Regions from separate parts of the Enterobacter sp. QK-SA4 genome, predicted to be linked through region 3. Evidence: riboswitches for the same ligand, from Rfam matches in the RefSeq annotation. Region 3 holds a riboswitch; each other region holds the start of a gene.

Region 1 (3,273 bases), 460 kb from region 3:
GGCGCTGTTCGCCGGGAATATTTTCCAGCGCCTGCAAAAAGAGGCGCGTCGCCATCGGCATATTGAAAAACACGTGCGCCAGCAGAATGCCCTGCAGTCCGTAAGGCGAGAATGACCATTCCAGACCAAGCTGGCCGAACAGCGAAGCCAGCCAGCCCTGGCGACCGTAAACGCTGAGGATCCCAAATACCGCCACCAGCACGGGCAGGATCAGCGTCATGGCACAAAGGCGAAGCAGCGCCTCTCTGCCTGGGAAACGCCGACGATACAGCGCGCGCGCCAGGAAAATAGCCGGGATCGCCGACAGCAGGGCAGAGAGAGACGCCTGCCAGAAGGAGAACCGGATAACGTGCCAGAGGTAGCTGTCGTGCCAGAGGGCGAGCAGGTCGCTCTCTGGCGCGTTGAACCACAGCGCAAGAAAAGCCCCCAGGCTGACCGCCACCATCACTGTGGCGGCGAGCAGCCCGGGAAGTAACCAGCCGGGAATCAACGGCTGACGGCGCGTTGCCATTCACTTACCCATGCTGCACGCTGCGCGGCGACCTGCTGCGGCGTAAACTCCAGCGAGGTGTTTGGTTTGGTCAGTTGCTCGAAACCTGCGGGCAGGGTAACGTTCGTGACCGGATACATCCAGTTGCCTGCGGGAATCGCATTCTGGAAAGCCGGTGAAACCATAAACTTCAGGAACTTCTCGGCCAGCTCCGGCTGTTTGCTGGCAGCGGTACGCGCGGCCACTTCCACCTGCAGATAGTGCCCTTCAGCAAAATTAGCGGCAGCGTAGTTATCTTTCTTCTCGGCGATAATGTGGTAGGCCGGAGAGGTGGTGTAGCTCAGCACCAGGTCGCTTTCGCCTTTCAGGAACAGGCCATAGGCTTCGCTCCAGCCTTTGGTGACGGTGACGGTTTTAGCGGCCAGTTTCTGCCACGCCTCCGGCGCTTTATCCCCGTAAACCTTTTGCATCCACAGCAGCAGGCCCAGGCCTGGCGTACTGGTGCGCGGATCTTCATAAATCACGCGCCATTTCTGGTCACTTTCCACCAGCTCTTTCAGGCTCTTCGGCGGGTTTTTCAGCTTATTTTTGTCGTAAACAAAAGCAAAGTAGCCATAGTCGAACGGCACAAAGGTGTCGTTTTTCCAGCCTCCCGGCACGTTAACGGCCTCTGCCGCGACGCCGCTTTTGGCAAACAGTTTGGTCTGCGAGGCGGCTTCCAGCAGGTTGTTATCCAGCCCGAGCACCACGTCGGCCTTGCTGTTTTTCCCTTCCATGCGCAGACGGTTGAGCAGCGATACGCCATCTTCCAGCGCCACGAACTTCAGTTCGCAGTTACAGTCCGCTTCGAAAGCTTTTTTGACTACCGGGCCAGGGCCCCAGTCGGCAGAGAAGGAGTCATAGGTGTAGACCGTCAGGACGGGCTTCGCAAAAGCAGGCAGCGCAAACAGCGCCAGCAGGGGGAGAACTTTTTTTAACACTTTGCACCTCAAAGTTGAGTGGCAAAGGATTTTGAGAGACAGCCTCAAATCCCTTCGCCGGCGTTATCCGGATCAGGTTCGACGGGTATTATCTCAGCGCACATCTGTGATGCAGCACCCCGTTGAGAACGGCGCTATTGTAATGATTTGGTGAATATTACGAAAGCGTTATGGCTCCGGCGGCGCAAACCAGGCGGATTTAAAATCAAACCAGCCCAGGGTGTTCATCCGCAGGCCGCGCATGCTGCGCTGGCCCTGGATCATCAGCCAGTGGTGGATCAAGGGTACGATCGCCTGCTCGGCCAGCAGCTGCTGGCACCACGCTGCAAGATTCATTTCGCCCGCGCGCCACAGGGCGGCGTCCTGCTGCCAGTCACGGTCGATGCAGTGCTGGATCAGCGGGACTTCATACAAATGCGAGAAAAGGGAAAAATCGAGCGGCAGGGTAAAGTTGGCGCTGTTGAGCCAGATATCACTGGCGATCTCCCCCTGATGCCATTCGTCATAGTCCACTTCCCTGACCTCTAACCTGACCCCCTCGGCTGCCAGCAGCCGGGTCATGATTCTGGCGATAAAACGATGCTCCACGTGCTCGCGGTAGTAGGTCAGGGTGATGGACTCCAGCCCTGCGGGTTTGTCGCAGTGCACCGGGCGGGCGTGGTGCCAGCGCGGAAGCAGGCCGTACGCCGGGAACCAGTATGTCTGGTACTGCTCTTCCGCATGGTAAATCAGATTGGAAGGGGACAAAACGTGGCTGATCCACTTGCGGACGGCCTGATTTGCCCCACGGTGGGTGCGGCGGTCAAACAGGAGATAGTAACACCCTTCCTCGAGGCGACTCTCCACGGCTTTTTCTCCCGTGGTGGGGCCTTCCAGCGTCAGCCCGCAGCTCAGGTCTTCATTGAGATCCGGCAATACCCAGACGTTCACTTCGTCGATCAGCGCCCGATAGCCAAAGTAGTCGTCGAACGCGCGGATTTTCAGCTGGTTGCTGTTATTGCGGGACACGGAGTAAGGCCCGGTGCCAATCGGCAGGCTGGCAAAGTTGTTCATTGATTCCCACTCGCCGGGCAAAATCATCGACGGCACATAGCCCAGCAGCCAGGGAAGCCACTTATCCTGCTGCGACAGCTCAATATCCAGCGTCCAGGCCGTGGGCGAGTGGACGCGGGAGATATGCGAGTAGAGTGGGAGCCTGCGGGCACGTTCCAGGGAGGCGATAACGTCGTGCATTTCCAGCTCGCGGCCGTGGTGAAAGTGGATACCGGGGCGTAAAAAAAAGCGCCAGTGAAGCGGGGAAACCTGCTGCCAGTGGTGCGCGATATCCGCCTCCAGTTCCCCGTTTTCCTCATTTATCCGCGTCAGGCCGCTGAAGATTTGCCGGGCCATGTGGGTTTCAGAGCGGCGTAAGGCCGTGCCGGGCAACAGATTTTTCATCGGGCGATAGTAGAGCACCCGCAGAATGTGTCGGCCCTGACGAAAGCTGCGCCCGAGGTGGGAAACCAGCATCTGGCGCACGGCGGCTTTGTCGCCCACCAGCTGTACCAGCTGATCGATGCGATCCTGCTCGAGCAGATCTTCCGCGCGCTGCTGCTGCAGCGCCAGCCCGGTATAGAGGAAAGTCAGCCGCGAGCGTTTGCCGCGTCCCGCCTCCGCTTCCCAGCTTAACCAGCCCTGCTGCTGCATGGTGTTGAGCAGCGTGCGCATATGGCGGCGGGAGCAGCTAAGCAGGTCAGCCAGCTCGTTGAGCGTGGTCTCCTGCGATTGCCCCTCGCAGCACTGCCAGAGGCGGATAAACTGTTG
Region 2 (3,273 bases), 2.9 Mb from region 3:
AGCGAAATGCCAATCGCATCCGGATCGGGAATGAGGCCAACCGGCACCCAGGACTCTTCAATCGACACCGCATCGTCATCCACATAGCGAATGCGCTTGAGCAAAAAGACCTCGCTGTCCGGAGGAATCGACAGGTGGTTTGCGACCTCTTCCGGGCACTTCACCACCCGCTTGTTGACCCACAGCGTATTAGGCTTTTGGCCGCGCAGCACTACCTGCTGGGAAAAACCGCGCGCCTCTTTCAGCGAATATTCAAAGATATTGTTGATTTGCGTGCCATAGCCACGGGAGCGCGTCACCACGCCCTCTTCCTCCAGCGCCTGCATCGCCTTTCGCACAGTGATGCGCGACACCCCGGTTAACTGGCTCAGATCGCGCTCGCCGGGCAAAATATTCCCGTGCTCCAGCACCCCGCTGCGCACCGCGTTTTTTACCGTTTCGGCAAATTTCAGGTACAGCGGCGTGTTGTCAGGCGCGGCGATCCGTTCATTCAGTTGAGCGATTAACCGGGTATGCGCTTGTTCCATCTCTGTTTTCTCAGGCGTGGTGTTTCCTGCCAGTATACTGGGTTACCACCATGCATGAAAATGATGAACCGGCCCAATACCGTGACCCACTTCCAGAGTATCGGCTTTTGCCAGCGCCGCCGAGAGCCAGGTTTTCGCTTCGCGCACCGTATCGGCCCAGCCGTCATGCCGCGGGCGCAGCGCCGCCAGCGCGGCGGAGAGCGTGCAGCCCGTGCCGTGGGTGTTTTTGGTCTGCACGCGCGGCGCGGTAAAGCGTACTTCGCCGTCGCGGGTAAACAGCCAGTCCGGGCTTTCGGCATCATCCAGGTGCCCGCCTTTCATCAGCACCGCGCCGCAGCCCATTGCCAACAGCGCGTTTCCCTGCGCTTTCATCTCGCGTTCAGTTTGCGCATGCGATGTGCCTAACAGCGCGGCGGCTTCCGGCAGATTTGGCGTGATAAGCGCCACCTGCGGCAGTAGCTTTGTACGCAGCGTCTCCACGGCGGAGGCGGAGAGCAGCGGGTCGCCGCTTTTCGCCAGCATGACGGTATCCAGCACCACGTTTTGCACCTGATAGCGTTTAAGCCGCTCGGCCACCGCTTCCACAATATCCGTCTCGGCCAGCATGCCGATCTTGGTGGTATCGATGCGCACGTCGCTGAACACAGAATCCAGCTGCGCGGCAACAAAATCCGGCTCGATACGATAGACCGACTGCACGCCGCGCGTGTTTTGCGCCACCAGCGCGGTAATGACCGAGCAGCCGTACGCGCCAAGGGCCGAGAAAGTTTTGAGATCGGCCTGGATACCCGCGCCGCCGCTGGGATCGGTGCCGGCAATGGTCAGGGCGTTAATCCGTTTCATGCCTGCTCCTCCAGCGTATAGAGCGCATCCAGAAACGCGCTGGCAAAACTGCCAGGCCCACGTGACTGCGCAACGGCCACCGTTCCGGCTCGCTTCATCCATCCGCAGGCGGCAGCGACGTTATCCATCCGGTCGCCAGGCAGCGAGCAGCTCGCCGCCACAACGGCAGAAAGCGCGCATCCGGTTCCCACTACGCGCGTCATCAACGGATCGCCGCCCGTTATCGTGCGGGTGCGTTGCCCGTCAGTGATGTAATCCACCTCGCCGGTGACGACCACAACGGCATTGGTCTGGCGAGCCAGCGCCTGTGCGGCGGGCACCGCGCTGGCTGCGGTATCGGTTGTATCAACGCCGCGCCCGCCCGCGCTCATTCCGGCAAGGGCAAGAATTTCGGAGGCATTGCCGCGAATGGCAGCCGGTTTCAGGGCAAGGATTTGATGGCAAAAACGGGTGCGGAACGTCAGGGCACCCGCGGTAACCGGGTCCAGCGTCCAGGGCTTGCCTGCAGCCACCGCGCTTTCTATTGCCCGACGCATCGCCTGGGCACGCGGCGAGGTCAGCGTACCAACGTTAATCAGCAGCGCATCGGCGATGCCGGCAAACTGTTCAGCCTCTTCGGCCTCAATCACCATCGCGGGTGATGCGCCAAGCGCCAGCAAAACGTTGGCCGTGAAGGTCTGTACGACATCGTTGGTCATACAGTGGGTCAGCGGAGAACGGGTTCGGAAGTAGTGTAAAACGCGTAAATTGAGCAGGTCAGGCTGCATGGTTTCGCTCCTGCCTTGCGTGAAGAAGCGATGACCGGGAAGGCATCTGACTTCCCTACGCTGGCATTATCCAGATCAGGTAATACGGGTATTTCTCAGCCTTCACAAAGAAGGGCACCCCGAGTCAAAATACTTTTAAAACAGTGAGTTATAAAACTCATTAACGTTATGTAGTGTAACCGCGGCCCCAGGCCAGGCGCAAGGAGTTTCGATTTATCACGCCGTTTGTCACAGCGGAAATCTCCAGACGCTCTTTCCCGTCATTTGCCAACATTTATTACGCTTTAGTTAATTCTGGTTCAGTAATTGTTAATACGTTATTGAAAAACTTTATTACGTACTTTTGCTGAGACTATTATTTTTTATTACGTGCTCATTCCGCTTTTATAAGATAGATAAACTTCTTTCGCATGAAAGAATAAGAAAGTACTAATTTATTTAACTCTATTAAACATTTGTACTTTCATCAATAGCTTAACGCTTCCCTTGATTTATCGCACAATCCATAAGTTAATGTATACATTAAATAAACCTCCTCGATACAGCCCCCTGCCCTTTCATTTATTCATATCATTTATGATTTAGATCAAAATCATCAATTTGGGTTTAATCGATAGTTTATTCACGCTACTAAAAAAGGTCCGGGCATCGAATATCCAGTATTTACATACGGAAATACAGATATCCACATGCCACTAAAGCCAAAACTGTTCTGCTTAATTTTGTTTTTTTATACATTAATGATGTGAGTCCTTCGAATGAAACTTTTCAATAAATCTGTTATTCCTGTTTTTGTATTTGGGGTGGTCGCCGGTAGCGCCATGAATATTACCAACGCTGCTGCTGCCGTTTGGGATGACGCATCAATCACAGATATTGTGAATGACCATCAAGACCAAATTACGCAAAACAGGGTCGATAGTATTGCTCGCGATCTCTCAACTGAAAATCGCTTAACGCAGGTGGATAGCGACCTTCAATCCACTAAATTAGGTGTTTTGGTTATTGAGCAAGCCACAAATGACGCTTACCAAAAAGCCTTGCTTGCTGGCGCGCTTGCAGATACTGCCAATCAAAAAAGCGATGCGGCTTTACAGGGCGTTATGACGAACGGCACAGAAATTATCAATATGGAA
Region 3 (3,273 bases):
AGCATCCAGCGGGAAGCGGCGCAGCGGCTGGAGCGTCACTTCACAGGCCAGCTCGGCGTTTTTGCACAGCGACATAAAATCGCCCGCCTGCGCGCGCGTGGCTTTGTACTCCGGGAGATAGCGTCCCGCCTGGCGCATCATCCACACCGGGGTGACATCAACGGGCTGGCGCAGCAGCGCACGCAGATAACGATCGTTCTTCAGTTCGGTCATTTTTGCAGTTCCTTAAGCGTCATGGCCTCAGTGTAACACTACTCATACTCGGCCCGACACATCGCCACGGTATCTTCTATCAGGCGACGCGCCACGGTGCCCGGCGGAGGCAACAGCGGTAGATCGTCGTAGCGATACCAGTTCGCGTCCAGAAGCTCTTTCTGGTCGATAACGATCTCGCCGCTGTCGTATTCGGCCATAAATGCCGTCATCAGCGACTGCGGGAACGGCCACGGCTGGGAGGTGACGTAGCGCAGGTTCTTCACTTTGATCCCACTCTCCTCCATCACCTCGCGCGCCACCGCCTGCTCCAGCGTTTCGCCCACCTCGACGAAGCCGGCCAGCACGGTGTGAATGCCGTTGCGATGGCGGGTATGCTGCGCCAGCAGGATGGAATCCTCCCGGCGGATAGCGACGATAATGCACGGCGCAATCTGCGGATAGTAGCGTTCGCGGCAGTGGCTACAGAGCATCGCCCACTCGGTTTTGCTCGGGCGCATGGTATGACCGCAGTAGCCGCAGTATTTATGCGAGCGGTAAAACTCGGCCAGCTGCACGCCGCGCCCCGCCAGCTGGAACAGCCCCACGTCCAGATCCAGCACCTGGCGCACCGATCCCATATCCTGGCGGCGGGGCTGTTGGATCAACCACACGGGCTCACCCTGCCACTCGCCGATCTGTAGCGCTGGCTGTCCAACGAGATCGAACGCTTCAGCTGCACCGTAGGGGATTTCTCCGGCAGGAAGCCATAATTTTTGTTCGTGACTGACGATCCACCAACCAAGATCTGATTTTTCAATAATACGATCCATATCTATTGCACTACCTTCGCTTCACTGACATGTTGTTAGCATTGTGGTTACATTCTGGATAAGCAGATTCAATCCTACATTTTGCGGAGTCGACCATGTTAAACCAGCTGCAAAGCCTGACTGAGCGCGTTAGAGGAAATAACAAACTGGTGGATCGCTGGCTACATGTACGCAAGCATCTACTCGTGGCTTATTACAATCTGGTCGGTATTAAGCCTGGCAAAGAATCGTTTATGCGACTGAACGAAAAAGCGCTGGATGATTTTTGTCAGGGCCTGGTCGATTATCTGTCCGACGGCCATTTCAATATTTATGAACGCATTATCCGCGAAATGGAAGGGACAACGCCGTATTTAGCGGCCAGCAAGCTCTATCCGCTTCTGGAAGCCAACACCCAGCAGATCATGGATTACTATGATTCCGCGCTCGAGAACGCTATCGACCACGATAACTATCTTGAGTTTCAGCAGGCGCTATCCGACCTCGGCGAAGCGCTGGAAGAGCGATTCACGCTGGAAGATAAGCTGATCGCCCTCGTGCTGGACAACGATTTGAACATCAGTAACGAAGAGAACGTCACGCGCCCTGCTTGAGTTCTTCATCGTTAACGAGTAATTTACAACCATTCGCCCCTCTCACGAGGGGGATTTTTCTTGTCGGAGTGCCCAGCGCCTGAAAGCGCGGGCTGAGACCGTTAATTCGGGATCCGCGGAACCTGATCAGGCTAATACCTGCGAAGGGAACAAGAGTCACACTGCTGTTGTATCGCCTGAGGGCGATCCTCTCTTGCTTCATCCGTCGTCTGACAAGCCATGTCCTTCACTTTTGGAATGAGCTATGTCTACTGCAAAACTGACCCGCCGCGAACAGCGCGCACAGGCCCAACACTTCATCGACACGCTGGAAGGCACCGCTTTCCCGAACTCGAAACGCATCTACATTTCCGGCTCGCAGGCCGATATCCGCGTCCCAATGCGCGAAATTCAGCTCAGCCCGACGCTTATCGGCGGCAGCAAAGATAACCCGCAGTACGAAGACAACGAAGCCGTGCCGGTGTATGACACCTCCGGCCCGTACGGCGATCCTGATGTTGCCATCAACGTCCAGCAGGGTCTGGCAAAGCTGCGCCAGCCGTGGATTGACGCGCGTAACGACTGCGAAGAGCTGAGCGTCCTGAGTTCTGCATACACTAAAGAGCGCCTGGCCGACGACGGTCTGGACGAGCTGCGCTTTACCGGCCTGCTGACGCCAAAACGCGCTAAGACGGGCAAATGCGTGACCCAGTTGCACTACGCGCGCCGGGGCATCGTCACGCCGGAGATGGAGTTCATCGCCATCCGCGAAAACATGGGTCGCGAGCGCATCCGTAGCGAAGTGCTGCGCTATCAGCATCCGGGTGAAGGCTTTGGCGCTCGCCTGCCGGAAAACATCACGCCGGAGTTTGTGCGTGACGAAGTGGCCGCCGGGCGCGCAATTATCCCCGCCAACATCAACCACCCGGAATCCGAGCCGATGATTATCGGCCGCAACTTCCTGGTGAAGGTCAACGCGAACATCGGTAACTCGGCCGTCACCTCCTCCATCGAAGAAGAGGTGGAAAAGCTGGTCTGGTCCACGCGCTGGGGTGCGGACACGGTAATGGACCTCTCCACTGGACGCTATATTCACGAAACCCGCGAATGGATCCTGCGTAACAGCCCGGTACCAATTGGCACCGTCCCGATTTATCAGGCGCTGGAAAAGGTCAACGGCATTGCCGAAGACCTCACCTGGGAAGCGTTCCGCGACACGCTGCTGGAGCAGGCCGAGCAGGGCGTGGACTACTTCACCATTCACGCGGGCGTGCTGCTGCGCTACGTGCCGATGACCGCGAAGCGTCTGACCGGCATCGTCTCGCGCGGCGGTTCCATCATGGCGAAGTGGTGCCTGTCACATCATCAGGAAAACTTCCTCTACGAGCACTTCCGCGAAATTTGCGAAATCTGCGCCGCGTACGATGTCTCTCTGTCGCTGGGCGACGGCCTGCGTCCGGGCTCTATTCGCGACGCGAACGACGAAGCGCAGTTTGCCGAGCTGCACACGCTGGGCGAGCTGACCAAAATCGCCTGGGAGTATGACGTGCAGGTGATGATTGAAGGCCCGGGCCACGTGCCGATGCAGATGATCCGCCGCAACATGACCGAGGAGCTGGAGCACTGCCACGAAGCGCCGTTCTACACCCTGGGGCCGTTGACCACCGATATTGCGC

The links. Region 3 has a riboswitch for thiamine pyrophosphate ahead of thiC (phosphomethylpyrimidine synthase ThiC). Riboswitches for the same ligand answer to the same signal wherever they lie in the genome.
Region 1: it holds a riboswitch for thiamine pyrophosphate, as region 3 does, so the genes downstream of both, thiB (thiamine ABC transporter substrate binding subunit) here and thiC (phosphomethylpyrimidine synthase ThiC) in region 3, are expected to answer to the same signal.
Region 2: it holds a riboswitch for thiamine pyrophosphate, as region 3 does, so the genes downstream of both, thiM (hydroxyethylthiazole kinase) here and thiC (phosphomethylpyrimidine synthase ThiC) in region 3, are expected to answer to the same signal.

Annotation. Positions count from the first base shown of each region.
Region 1 covers NZ_JBXFXH010000007.1:4,031,349-4,034,621, reverse strand. The annotation lists gene thiP (thiamine/thiamine pyrophosphate ABC transporter permease ThiP) at 1-511, opposite strand, end outside; gene thiB (thiamine ABC transporter substrate binding subunit) at 487-1,470, opposite strand; TPP riboswitch at 1,502-1,602, opposite strand; gene sgrR (HTH-type transcriptional regulator SgrR) at 1,639-3,273, opposite strand, start outside.
Region 2 covers NZ_JBXFXH010000007.1:1,610,125-1,613,397, reverse strand. The annotation lists gene AC1VYI_RS09260 (GntR family transcriptional regulator) at 1-527, opposite strand, end outside; gene thiD (bifunctional hydroxymethylpyrimidine kinase/phosphomethylpyrimidine kinase) at 570-1,370, opposite strand; gene thiM (hydroxyethylthiazole kinase) at 1,367-2,137, opposite strand; TPP riboswitch at 2,173-2,269, opposite strand; gene AC1VYI_RS09245 (YadA C-terminal domain-containing protein) at 2,896-3,273, shown strand, end outside.
Region 3 covers NZ_JBXFXH010000007.1:4,495,533-4,498,805, forward strand. The annotation lists gene hemE (uroporphyrinogen decarboxylase) at 1-213, opposite strand, end outside; gene nudC (NAD(+) diphosphatase) at 252-1,025, opposite strand; gene rsd (sigma D regulator) at 1,121-1,618, shown strand; TPP riboswitch at 1,673-1,784, shown strand; gene thiC (phosphomethylpyrimidine synthase ThiC) at 1,863-3,273, shown strand, end outside.